Regions from separate parts of the Mesorhizobium sp. CNPSo 4661 genome, predicted to be linked through region 1. Evidence: riboswitches for the same ligand, from Rfam matches in the RefSeq annotation. Region 1 holds a riboswitch; each other region holds the start of a gene.
What was found. A riboswitch is a leader RNA that binds a small molecule or an ion and turns the genes downstream of it on or off. The one in region 1 is predicted to bind cobalamin.
Positions count from the first base shown of each region.

Region 2: linked by a shared signal. The riboswitch ahead of AC0YKC_RS13315 (CbtB domain-containing protein) and the one ahead of AC0YKC_RS07825 (DUF1636 family protein) in region 1 are both predicted to bind cobalamin.
Region 3: linked by a shared signal. The riboswitch ahead of bluB (5,6-dimethylbenzimidazole synthase) and the one ahead of AC0YKC_RS07825 (DUF1636 family protein) in region 1 are both predicted to bind cobalamin.

Region 1 covers NZ_JBWGIO010000004.1:237,731-241,597, reverse strand. The annotation lists gene AC0YKC_RS07840 (NuoB/complex I 20 kDa subunit family protein) at 1-396, opposite strand, end outside; gene AC0YKC_RS07835 (NADH-quinone oxidoreductase subunit A) at 387-752, opposite strand; gene AC0YKC_RS07830 (winged helix-turn-helix domain-containing protein) at 1,086-2,285, shown strand; cobalamin riboswitch at 2,315-2,517, shown strand; gene AC0YKC_RS07825 (DUF1636 family protein) at 2,558-2,986, shown strand; gene cobW (cobalamin biosynthesis protein CobW) at 2,989-3,867, shown strand, end outside.
Region 2 covers NZ_JBWGIO010000008.1:42,037-45,903, reverse strand. The annotation lists gene AC0YKC_RS13330 (DUF6428 family protein) at 1-252, shown strand, start outside; gene AC0YKC_RS13325 (PilZ domain-containing protein) at 482-754, opposite strand; gene AC0YKC_RS13320 (histidine phosphatase family protein) at 900-1,475, opposite strand; adenosylcobalamin (AdoCbl) riboswitch at 1,560-1,705, shown strand; gene AC0YKC_RS13315 (CbtB domain-containing protein) at 1,705-1,914, shown strand; gene AC0YKC_RS13310 (CbtA family protein) at 2,017-2,757, shown strand; gene AC0YKC_RS13305 (hypothetical protein) at 2,764-3,390, shown strand; gene AC0YKC_RS13300 (TetR/AcrR family transcriptional regulator) at 3,476-3,867, opposite strand, start outside.
Region 3 covers NZ_JBWGIO010000001.1:311,067-314,933, reverse strand. The annotation lists gene AC0YKC_RS01455 (pirin family protein) at 1-505, opposite strand, end outside; gene AC0YKC_RS01450 (DUF2277 domain-containing protein) at 515-781, opposite strand; gene AC0YKC_RS01445 (exodeoxyribonuclease VII small subunit) at 826-1,077, opposite strand; gene AC0YKC_RS01440 (histone deacetylase family protein) at 1,081-2,007, opposite strand; cobalamin riboswitch at 2,123-2,299, shown strand; gene bluB (5,6-dimethylbenzimidazole synthase) at 2,343-3,080, shown strand; gene AC0YKC_RS01430 (hypothetical protein) at 3,081-3,867, opposite strand, start outside.

The DNA of each region.
Region 1 (3,867 bases):
GATGACGTAGCGCGGCTCCGGCATCTGGTCGTAGACCTTGCGCAGCGCCGGCGCCATCTTGTTGGTCAGCGTGCCGGCGACGATCATGATGTCGGACTGGCGCGGCGACGCGCGCGGCGCAACGCCGAAACGCTCCGAGTCATAGCGCGGCATCGAGGTGTGGATCATCTCGACCGCGCAGCAGGCGAGGCCGAAGGTCATGAACATCAGCGAGCCGCTGCGCGCCCAGGTGATCAGCGCTTCGGTCGACGTGACAAGGAAACCCTTGTCGGCCAGCTCATTGTTGATTTCGAGGAAGAAGGGATCGTCCTCCCCCACCGGCCTGCCGGTGTTGGGGTCGATGATGCCCTTGGGCTTCGGCGCGACGAGGGTGCCTGAACTGTCGTTCAATCCCATTCCAGCGCTCCTTTTTTCCATTCATAGGCAAAGCCGATGGTCAGCACCGCCAGAAACACCATCATCGACCAGAAGCCGAGCATGCCGACCTTGGAGAACGACACCGCCCATGGGAACAGGAAGGCGACCTCGAGATCGAAGATGATGAAGAGGATCGACACCAGGTAGAAGCGGATGTCGAATTTCATGCGGGCGTCGTCGAACGAGTTGAACCCGCATTCATACGCCGAGAGCTTTTCCGGATCTGGATTGCGGTAAGCGACCAGGAACGGCGCTATGAGCAGCGCAAGGCCGACGACCAGCGCCACGGCGATGAACAGGACGATCGGCAGATATGAACTCAGGAGTGCGCTCATGCGGCGGCTTTCCTTAGGCGGGCAGTTCACTTTGATTACAGCAACGAACTCTAATGCGGAAGCGTGACAGTTTAACCGCTGAACCGTTTTAAGAGGCCCATGCTGCATCGCGGCGATGGGTTAGCGCAGCGGTTTCGGTGACGCAAGTCAAACCTTGTTCAAATCGCGGCCCTGGACGCCTTATCGGAAGAAACTGGTCCGATCCGCTCTTGTTTGATTTCCTTCGCTTTTTACTCCACTTTTCTCTCCTGACATGTCTCCCGCCATTTGCCTGCTAGCATGGCCGGAATCACCGGCTAAGAACCAACGGACGATCTCGGCAAGGACATCTTGATGAAGGAGAAAATCTCGCTCGCCATGGCCAGGCGCATCGCGCTTGGCGCGCAAGGGTTCAACGACCCTCGCCCGGGAGGAGTACCCGACCGCCGGCACCTTGCGCGTGTGCTTTCGCGAACCGGCCTCTTGCAGATCGATTCCGTCAGCGCCGTGGTGCGCGCTCATTATATGCCGCTCTATTCTCGCCTCGGCCCCTACCCGCTTACGCTGCTCGACAACGCCGCGGTGACCCGCAAGCGCGCCGTCTTTGAATATTGGGCGCATGAGGCGTCGTTCCTCCCCGTCGAAACCTGGCCTTTGATACGTTGGCGCATGCAGCGCGCCGAGCAGGGCGACGAAATGTATATCGGCCTCGCCAAATGGGGCCGCGAGCGCGGCGAACTGATCGAGGAGATCTACAAGGAGGTGGCCGAACGCGGGCCGATCGCCGCCTCCGATATCGAGGGCCACAAGGGCAATGGCGGCTGGTGGGGCTGGAGCGAGGCCAAGCACGCCTTCGAATGGCTGTTCTGGGCCGGCCGCATCACCACCGCCTACCGGCGCGGCTTCGAACGCTATTACGACTTGCCGGAGCGCGTTTTACCGCAGGCGGTGCTTGACCTGCCTGTGCCCTCGGTCGAGGACGCGCACCGCGAATTGCTGCGCATCTCGGCTCGCGCCCATGGCATCGCCACCTATGGCGACCTGCGCGACTATTTTCGCCTTGCACCGGGCGACACGAAGGACCGCATCGAGGAACTGGTCGAAACAGGCGAATTGCTACCGGTGAAGGTCGAAGGCTGGGACAAGCCGGCCTATCTCCACAAGGATGCCCGTTTTCCGCGCCGCATCGAGGCCCGCGCCCTGCTCGCCCCGTTCGATCCCGTCGTCTTCGAGCGCACCCGGACGGAAAAGCTCTTCGGCTTCCGCTATCGCATCGAGATCTACACCCCGGCCGAAAAGCGCCAATACGGCTATTACGTGCTGCCCTTCCTGCTCGGCGACCGGATCGTCGCCCGCGTCGATCTTCGGGCCGACCGCCCGGCCAGCGTGCTGCGCGTTCACGCCGCCTATGCCGAGCCCGACGCGCCGCCTGAAACCGCCGCCCAGCTCTTCGACGAGTTGAAGCAGATGCAGGGCTGGCTCGGGCTAGAGGCGATCGAAGTGACGCCGGCCGGCGACCTCGGACCGGCGCTGGCCGACATCGCGGTGTCGTAGCCGCGCGTTGACTCTGCCGCCTGCAAAAGCCTAAATCCGACCTAGACGGTCCCCTACCCGCAACGGCAGGGGCCAAGAGGGAATGCGGTGCGGGCCAAAAACCCAAATCCGCGGCTGTCCCCGCAACTGTAAGCGACGAGCCTTAGCCGAAAACCACTGGGATGTCCCGGGAAGGCGGCATTCAAGGCGACGACCCGCGAGCCAGGAGACCTGCCGTCTGAGACTTTGAGTATCCGAATGCCCGGCGGGTTTTCCGGGCAAGGAGCATGGTTTTGGATCGCAACGGCAGTTTCCCGGCTAAAGCAGCGGATTTTTCGTCCGAGCCCGACGACGCACTGGCCGGCGTGACCATTATTGTCTGCTCCTCCTGCCGCGACGAGACCGGTTCGGACGCGCATCCGCGCGCCGGCGCCTTGCTGGCCGAAGACACGCGCCGCGCCGCGTCGGGCGAAAACATCCGCATCCGCACCGTAGAATGCCTCGGCAATTGCAAGCGCCGGCTGAGCGCCGCGCTGCTGCGCGACGGCTGCTGGAGCTATGTGTTCGGCGATCTGAATACCGCCAGCGGCGCCGACCTCGTCGCCGGTGCAAAGCTCTTCGCCACCTCGACCGATGGCCTGATCCCCTGGCGCGGCCGGCCCGATTCCCTCAAGCGCGGCCTGGTTGCCCGCATCCCTCCCCTTGACATGCTGAAGGATTGACCATGAACGCTTCCGTTTCCCGTGTTCCCTGCACCGTCGTCACCGGCTTCCTCGGCGCCGGCAAGACGACGCTGATCCGAAACCTCATCGAAAACGCCAAGGGCAAGCGGCTGGCGATCATCGTCAACGAGTTCGGCGATGTCGGCATCGACGGCGAGATCCTCAAAGGCTGCGGCGTCGACGCGTGCCCGGAAGAAAACATCGTAGAACTCGCCAATGGCTGCATCTGCTGCACCGTGGCCGACGATTTCGTGCCGGCGCTCGACCAGATCCTGTCGCTCAACCCCAAGGTCGACCACATCCTGATCGAGACCTCCGGCCTCGCTCTGCCGAAGCCGCTCGTCCAGGCCTTCCAGTGGCCGACCGTGAAGAGCCGCGTCACCGTCGACGGCGTCGTCGCCGTGGTCGACGGCCCGGCGCTGGCCGACGGCCGCGTCGCCTCCGACATGGATGCCCTTCAGGCGCAGCGCGCCGCCGACGATTCCCTTGACCATGACGATCCGGTCGAGGAGGTGTTCGAGGACCAGATCGCCTGCGCCGACCTGATCATCCTGTCGAAGAGCGATTTGATGGATGCGGCCGGCTCGCAACGCGCCAACGCCGTCATCGGCGAGCACGTAGCGCGCGCCGTCAAAATCGTGCCGACCGCGCAAGGCAAGGTCGACCCGTCCGTGCTGCTTGGCCTCGGCCTCGCCGTCGAGGACGACATCGAGAACCGCAAGACCCATCATGACGACGAGCTCGACCACGAGCACGACGATTTCGATTCCTTCGTCCTCGACATCCCCGCGATTTCCAACCCGGATGAGCTAGCCAAGCGCGTCGCCCTTGCCGCCGAGCAGGAAAACGTGTTGCGCGTCAAAGGTTTCGTCGAGGTCGGC
Region 2 (3,867 bases), on a different contig from region 1:
AAGTTCGCAGCGATCATCCGCAAGGTGGCGGACCATGTCGCGCTCGATCAGGCTGCGAAGCTGACCTTCGAGGTCAGCGACGGCGTGCGCCCGATGGAACTGCACCGGGCGGCCCAGCCGAGCCTCGTCGGCGGGGCCGTCGAGGTGGAGCTGTCGCCACGACCGTCAAGCTGCAAGCCGCGTGACCGCTGGCTCAAGCAACAGGCGGCGGCAGCAAGCCAGCCTTGCTGCGGCGCGAGCCGCTGCTGTTGATCCTGCGACGGTCGCGCGACGCTGCTAGAATCTGATCATGCCGTTGGCCTGCAACAGGTAAAGGCCCACGAGAACGATGGCGATCAGCGCCACCCAAACGGCTGTCCTGCTCATTCGCAAATCCCTGTTGATCCGGCAATGAACGCGCGCGCGCCGGTTGCGTTCCATGTGTACCGGGTTGCACGCCGCCTGGGGCAGGATCAAGTGGTGAATTGGGGACGGCCGCGCGTCAGTCCTTCGGCGCGTTGCTGTAGAGCGCCACGCCGACGCGGTCGTTGCGCCGCCACCGCACCAAAGCGCGATAGACCATATCGTCGGCCGGAACCTCGAGCAGGAAGCGGTCCGGGATTTTCGCATCGGGGGCGACGCGCAATTCAGCGCCCTGCTCGTGCTGGTTTCTGACCGAGCAGCCGATCCTGACGCCGGCGGCAATGATCGTGGCTTCCTTGAGCACGAATTCGCGCGCATGAAGACGACGCTCGGTCTCGGGATAGTCGGCCATATCCGGCGGGCTCCTCAGGCAAAAGTTCTCCTCGCCACGAACCAGTATAATAACCGCGAGGCGTTTCCGTTCCGTTAGCGATCACTGAAACGGCGAAGCTCGGCCTGGCCTGCTGCCGCTGGTCGGCAGGTGGAGGATCCCAGCGCTATTTCGTGCCGACAACGACCCCGCTGGCGTGCAGCACCCAGCGGCGTCCGTCGCCGCGGAACTCGGTGAGCGACAGCGGCTCGATGTCGATCTTCCAGACCGAGGAAAGCGGCGCGCCCAACACATGCACCATGGCGGCGCGGATCGGCACGGGATGGGTGAGCGCGATGGTGTGGCCGCTCTCGGAGGCCAGGCGCTCCATCAGCGCGGCACCCCGCCGGGCGACGGCGGCAAGCGACTCACCGCCATGGGGTGCTGCGTCCATATCCGCGAACCAGGCCGCCATGCCTTCCGGGTCCTCGACCTGCACCTCCTCGAAGCCCTTGCCGGCCCAGCGTCCGAAATCCTGCTCGCCAAGCAGCGGCTCGACCGTCGCGTCAAGGCCGAGTGCCTCAGCGGTCTGCCGCGCGGCAAGCGCCGGGCTCGTCCAGACGCGGTCGGCGCGGCGCAGCGAAGCGGCCAGTGCGCCGGCGCGATCGAGAGCCCGCGGCTCCGGCGCCTCGTCGTTCGGAAAGCGACCCTTGCGCGTGGCCTGCGTCGCACCGCTTGCAATCATCGTCAGGCGGGCGAGCATCCCAAAACTCCGTGGTCCAGTGAAATTTCGGCCGCGCGAAGCCTGTTGGCCATTACATGTCGTTGACAGGCGAACGAAGTGCTGACAAGTGTTTTAGCGCTATACGGGATTGGAAGCCGGTGCGAGTCCGGCACGGTCGCGCCACTGTGATCGGCACCAGCCGAAAGTCAGGCCTTATTCCGCAGCATTTGTTCGATCAACGGGACGCAGTATCCCACGGGAGGTCAATATGTCCGACACCACCTTCGCCCCCAGCTACGGTCCGGTTGCTATTCCGGTCCGCGAGCTTCTGCCCTGGGCAATCTTCGCCGGCCTGATGCTGATGCTGATGATCTATTTCGTCGGCGCGGAAGAAGGCGCGACGTCGCTTATCCGCGGCACGGCGGTGCACGAATTCGTGCATGACGGCCGCCACCTGCTCGGCTTCCCCTGCCACTAAAGCGGTTCGGCATCGCTGAACCGTCCTAAGGTTTGGTCTAACGCAATTCCGACGGAAAATCGCTATGCGTTTTTCCGTCGGATTGTTTGAAAGGCTGCTGACATGGTCGGAAAACTTTTGCTGCGCGGCATGCTTGTCGGGTTGGTCGCTGGGATTCTGGCGTTTGCCTTCGCGCGCGTCTATGGCGAGCCGCAGGTCGACAAGGCGATCGCCTTCGAGGAACAGCAGGCCCAGGCCGCCGGCGAAGCGCCGGAGCCTGAGATGGTCAGCCGCGCCACGCAGGCCGGCATCGGCCTTGCTACCGGCGTGCTGGTCTATGGCGCGGCGCTCGGCGGGCTGTTCTCGCTGGTCTTTGCCTATGCCTATGGCCGCCTGGGCTCGCTTGGGCCGCGCGGGACCTCGGCGCTACTGGCGCTGCTCGGCTTCCTGGCCGTGATCGTGGTGCCCAGCCTCAAATATCCGGCGAACCCGCCGGCCGTCGGCAACCCCGAGACCATCGCCTACCGCACGGAACTGTTCTTCATCATGATCGTGATCTCGATCGCGGCGATGGTGGCGGCGGCCGGGCTGGCGCAGCGGCTGTGGAACCGGCTCGGCGCCTGGAACGCTTCGATCGTGGCAGGGCTCGCCTTCCTGGTGGTCTTCGCTCTGGTGAAGGCAGCACTTCCCGACATCAATGAGGTGCCGGAGAGCTTCTCGGCGACGGTGCTGTGGCAGTTCCGCGTCGCCTCGCTCGGCATCCAGCTCGTGCTCTGGACCGTCGTCGGGCTCGGCTTCGGCGCGGTTGCCGAGCGCGTGGTCGCGGTGCGCGACCAGCGCGGCCCTGCCCGCCGCTACGCCTGAATTCCGATGCATCGGCCGCCACGGTTGTTTGCCCTGGCGGCCATTTTCCTTTTGACGATCTGGCGGTCGCTTCTGATCGCCATTCCGGCCGAGGCGCATAGCGGATCCTCGGCCCCGCCTCCCCCGGGCATCCAGATCCCCAGCCTCACGCATGGCCAGATGGCGGTGATCGCGCGCTACCGTGGTGAAATCATCGATCTTGCCCAGCGCCAGACCGTGACCGACCCGACCTTCCGGCGGCTCTACAATCACGGCAATTTGCAATACACCTACTGCCTCTGGGGCCTGATGCCGGGAAGCCTCGGCGACGAGGAAAGCCCCTTCAACGAATGCAGCCATGCCTATCTCGCCACTGCCAAGGCGCTGCTGACCTATATGGCGACGATGCCGGCGGCCACGCGTCAGGCCAAGGCGCTGATCTCAGACATCGATGCCGACATGGTGCGCGGCGGCGCGTCCTGGATCCTGTGCCAGTATAGCGGCGAGGCCTTCAGCACCGGCGCGGTCGTCGAGCCCAGATGGCGGGACATGTTCTTCCATCTGCCGAGCCTGGCCGTCGTCCTGGCCACGACCGCGGCGCTGATGACGGCTGCGTGGTCGATCTTCGGCGCGAGACGGGTACGCGCTGTTTAACCGACTCAGGCCGGCTGACCGCGTCGAGATACCAAGCGAAGTAACGCGGCTCGTTGTGCTGCGCAGATCGCGCCGGGCAGCGCGACTACTTCGAGCGCACCCCATAGGCGGCAAGGAACGCTTCGACCGAGGCATCGGCATGGCGCTCGAGGTCGGCTTTCGAGCGCGGGTTGCTTCCGGTGAACATGGCTTCGTTCATCGGGATCCAAAGCAGCATCCCAAAGAAATGGCTGGCCGCCAAACGGGGATCAGGGGTTTGCAACAGGCCTCGGCTGGTGAGCTTTTGAAAGCACCCCCCCACCGAGACAAGCATGCGCTCAAAGCCTTTGTCGTACCAGCTGCGGCCAAGCTGCGGCATCCGATCGGCATTGGCGATAATCAGACGCCGGAGCCTCAGCAACTCGTCGTTCATCAGCGTGGTGGTCAATCGCCGGGCAAGCTGCTGCAGGCCGCCCTCCAGGAACTTCGCCTCGGAAA
Region 3 (3,867 bases), on a different contig from region 1:
TGACGCCCTCAGCATCGATTTCAGGCAGGCGGGCCATCGAGGTGTTGGCGAACACCGGGGCAATTTCTTCCTTGCCGTCGGGCAGCGCCAACCAGGTCTGCAGGCCGGAGACCGACATCGGCGCGCCGCGCAGTTCCTCCGGCGTGCGCTCGGAATGAACGATGCCGCGTCCGGCGGTCATCAGGTTCACGTCGCCGGGCGCGATCACCATTTCGGTACCGAGCGAGTCGCGGTGCCTGATCTTGCCGTCGAACAGATAGGTGACGGTGGAAAGCCCGATATGCGGATGCGGGCGCACGTCGAGCGCATGACCGGCGCGCAGGATGGCCGGTCCCATGCGGTCGAAGAAGATGAACGGCCCGACCAGACGGCGCTTTGCCGTCGGCAAGGCGCGTCGCACCTCGAAACCGCCGATATCCTTGGCGTTCGGAACGACCATCAGCTCGATCTGGTCGCAGGCGAAGGCATCGCCGGGCTCAGGATCGTTTCCCGGAAAGAAGCTCATGACCGTCCCTCAGGCGAAGCGCAGCGCCGACCTGGCTTTCGCCTTGGCGGCCTCTTCCTCGCGGTTGCGCGGTTCCTGGCTGGTTTCGAGCGAGTCGATCAATTCGCGCGCGATCGCGGCGATCGCCTCCACCGCATGGTGGAAGGCATGTTCGTTGCGCTTGGACGGCTTGGTCGAGCCGCTGAGCTTGCGCACGAACTGAAGCGCAGCATCATGCACTTCGTCATTGGTCGCCGGCGGTTCGAAATTGGCCAGGGTCTTGATGTTGCGGCACATGGCTTGAACTCCTTACCTGCTTGCTCTGCCCACCCTATTCCAAATCAGTCCGCGTCCAGCGGCTCCGTTCCTGCCGGCTTGCCGTCGCGCGACAGCCTGATCTTCTCGACCTTGTCCTCGGCGGCCTTCAGCAGCCGGTCGCAGTGCGCCTTCAGCGCCTCGCCGCGCTCGTAGATCCTGATCGACTGGTCGAGCAGGACGTCGCCGCGCTCCAGATCGTCGACGATCTTCTCCAGCGCGTCGAGCGCCTGCTCGAAGCTCATCGCCTTGACGTCCTCATTGCCTTCCACTGCCATACCCTATCCCTTCATCAGCCGCCCGACATGGGCGGCGACTGAAAATGCCAGTCCCTGCAGATCGTAGCCGCCTTCCAGCAGGCTGACGAGCCTGTTGGAGCTGTGGCGCCCGGCGCGCTCCATCAGCTGGCCGGTCGCCCAGTCGAAATCGTCCTCAGTCAGGTTGATCTCGGCGAGCGGATCGCGGTGGTGCGCGTCGAAGCCGGCGGAAATGATGATGAGGTCCGGCGCGAACGCATCGATGGAGGGCAGCACGCGTGACAGGAAGGCATCGCGGAACAGGTCGCTGCCGGTCTGCGGCGCGAGCGGCGCGTTGACGATGTTGCCGGCGCCGGTCTCGCTCTTCGCGCCGGTGCCAGGATAAAGCGGCATCTGGTGCGTCGAGCAATAGAGCACCGACGGGTCGTCCCAAAAAATGTCCTGGGTGCCGTTGCCGTGGTGGACGTCCCAGTCGACGATGGCGACGCGCTCGGCCTGGTGCTTCTTCTGCGCGTAGCGGGCAGCGATCGCGGCCGTGTTGAACAGGCAAAAGCCCATCGCGGTGGTCTTTTCAGCATGGTGACCCGGCGGACGCGCGGCGACGAAGACATTGGCGGCGCGGCCTTCGAAGACATCGTCGACCGCGGCGTTGGCGCCCCCGATGGCCGTCACCGCGGCCTGCCAGCTTTTCGGGCTGGCGCTGGTATCGGCGTCGATCGAGACGATGCCGTTCTCAGGGATCGCCGCGCGCACGCGCTCGACGAAATCCTCGGGGTGCGCATAGAGGATGGTTTTCTCGTCGCCTTCGGGCGCCTTGACGCGGTCGAGCGCCGAAAAAGCCTCGTCGTCGAGCACACGCTCGATGGCGCGCAGGCGGTCGGGCCGCTCGGGATGTCCGGGCGGCGTAAGATGTTCCAGGAAGATCGGGTGCGTGTAGAGACGGGTGGCCATGGCGCCTAATCTAGGCACCGGCGGCACGGATGACCATGTTTGAAAGCCGAATGGCTGGGGAAAATTGCGCCAACCCGTGTCGCTGGCACCATTGGCGCAGCCCAAGCTTCGCGGTAAGGTCTCGTCGCTGCCTGGTGCCCGCGACGCGGGAGAATCGGGAACACGGTTGAAATCCGTGGCGTGCCCAACGCTGTGAGGGGGACCGCGCCGGCAAGAGCCACTGTCGATGACGGGAAGGCGCCGGTGCGGGACGATCCCGAGCCAGAAGACCGGCCTGGCAGACATGGTTTTCCGCTTGGTCAGGCGGGAGACTGCTTATCGCAAGGGGAAAAGCGATGACGGCAGCAGCGATCGCCACGAGCGGCGACGACTTTGACCAATTGGCGCGCGACGCGGTCTACAGGGCGATGTTCACCAGGCGTGACGTGCGCAGCCATTTTGTCTCCGACGATCTCGATGACAGCGTGCTGGCGCGGCTGATCACCGCGGCCCATCACGCGCCGTCGGTGGGCTACATGCAGCCGTGGAACTTCATCGTCATCCGCGACGCGGCAAGGCGGCGGCAGGTGCGCGATCTGTTCCTCGCCGCGCGCGAACAGGAACTGCCGGCGATCGAGGCGGAACGGCAGGCGCTCTACCGCAAGCTGAAGCTCGAAGGCATCTGCGAAAGCGCGCTCAACCTGTGCATCACCTGCGACCGGCAGCGCTCGAAAGACTCTCCGCTCGGGCGCTGGCACAACCCCGAGATGGATCTCTACAGCACCGTCTGCGCGGTGCAGAATTTCTGGCTGGCGGCGCGGGCGGAAGGTGTCGGCGTCGGCTGGGTCAGCATCATTGAGACCGAGGCGCTGAAGCAGCTCTTGTCGATCCCGGAGCATGTCACGCCGATCGCCTATCTGTGCGTCGGCCGCGTGTCGCAATTCGCGCCGAAACCGGACCTCGAGGCGCATGGCTGGGGCAAGCGCCTGCCGCTGCCGGAGCTGGTGATGAGCGAGACTTTCTGCGGCGCCGGCGAAGCGCCGCTCAAATCGGCAATCGCGAGGCTTCGTGACGTCGACCAGCCGACGCCATAATCAGGCGGCCCGAGGCGTATCCCAGCGCGAGCCGCCGAAGGAGCCCAACGCCTTGTCGCGCAGTTCCCTGAACTTGGACGAGGCCTCGGCGAGCCGGCGGTCCCATTCGGGATTGGGCGTCTGGCCTTCGATGGCTTCGAAATAGACCTGCATCAGCGAGGCGATGGCGAAGGGCTCGATGAAGGCCGCCTTGAAGGCCCAGGCAAACACGATCGCCAGCACGAAGGCCCAGCCGGCAAGCTGTCCCGGCATGACCCAGAGGATCGCGGCCGCGGGCGCCAGCATCAACAGGAAGATGACGAAGGACACGCCCCACATGATCACCGCTAGCCAGACGGCGTTCTTGATCATGTGCTTGCCGTTCTGCGCGTAAAGCACGACGCCTTGGCGCGCCGTCTCGAAAGGCGAATTCGAATTGATGCGGATGTTGTAGCCGAGGATGATCTCGTCGACATAGGTCAGCGACAGGCGGATCACCGTGTTGATGAAGCTGACGAGACCGCTCAGGCCCGGAATGGGCAGGAAGGCGGCGATGCCGCCGATCAGGCCGGTGATGGCGCGGATGGCGCCCTTGACCAGCTGGTCGACGACGAAAAGGATGTTGGCCTCGGCGAAACGCTGGGTGACCACTTCCTTGGCATAGGCGATCTGCCCTTGGCCGTCGGGAACGTCATGACCGTCGATCAGATGCACCATGACGGCGATATGACCGGCCTTGAGCACGTAGAGAATGTATTCGCGGATCCAGTAGACGGCGATCGAGACGATGCCGAAGCCGACCACGCCG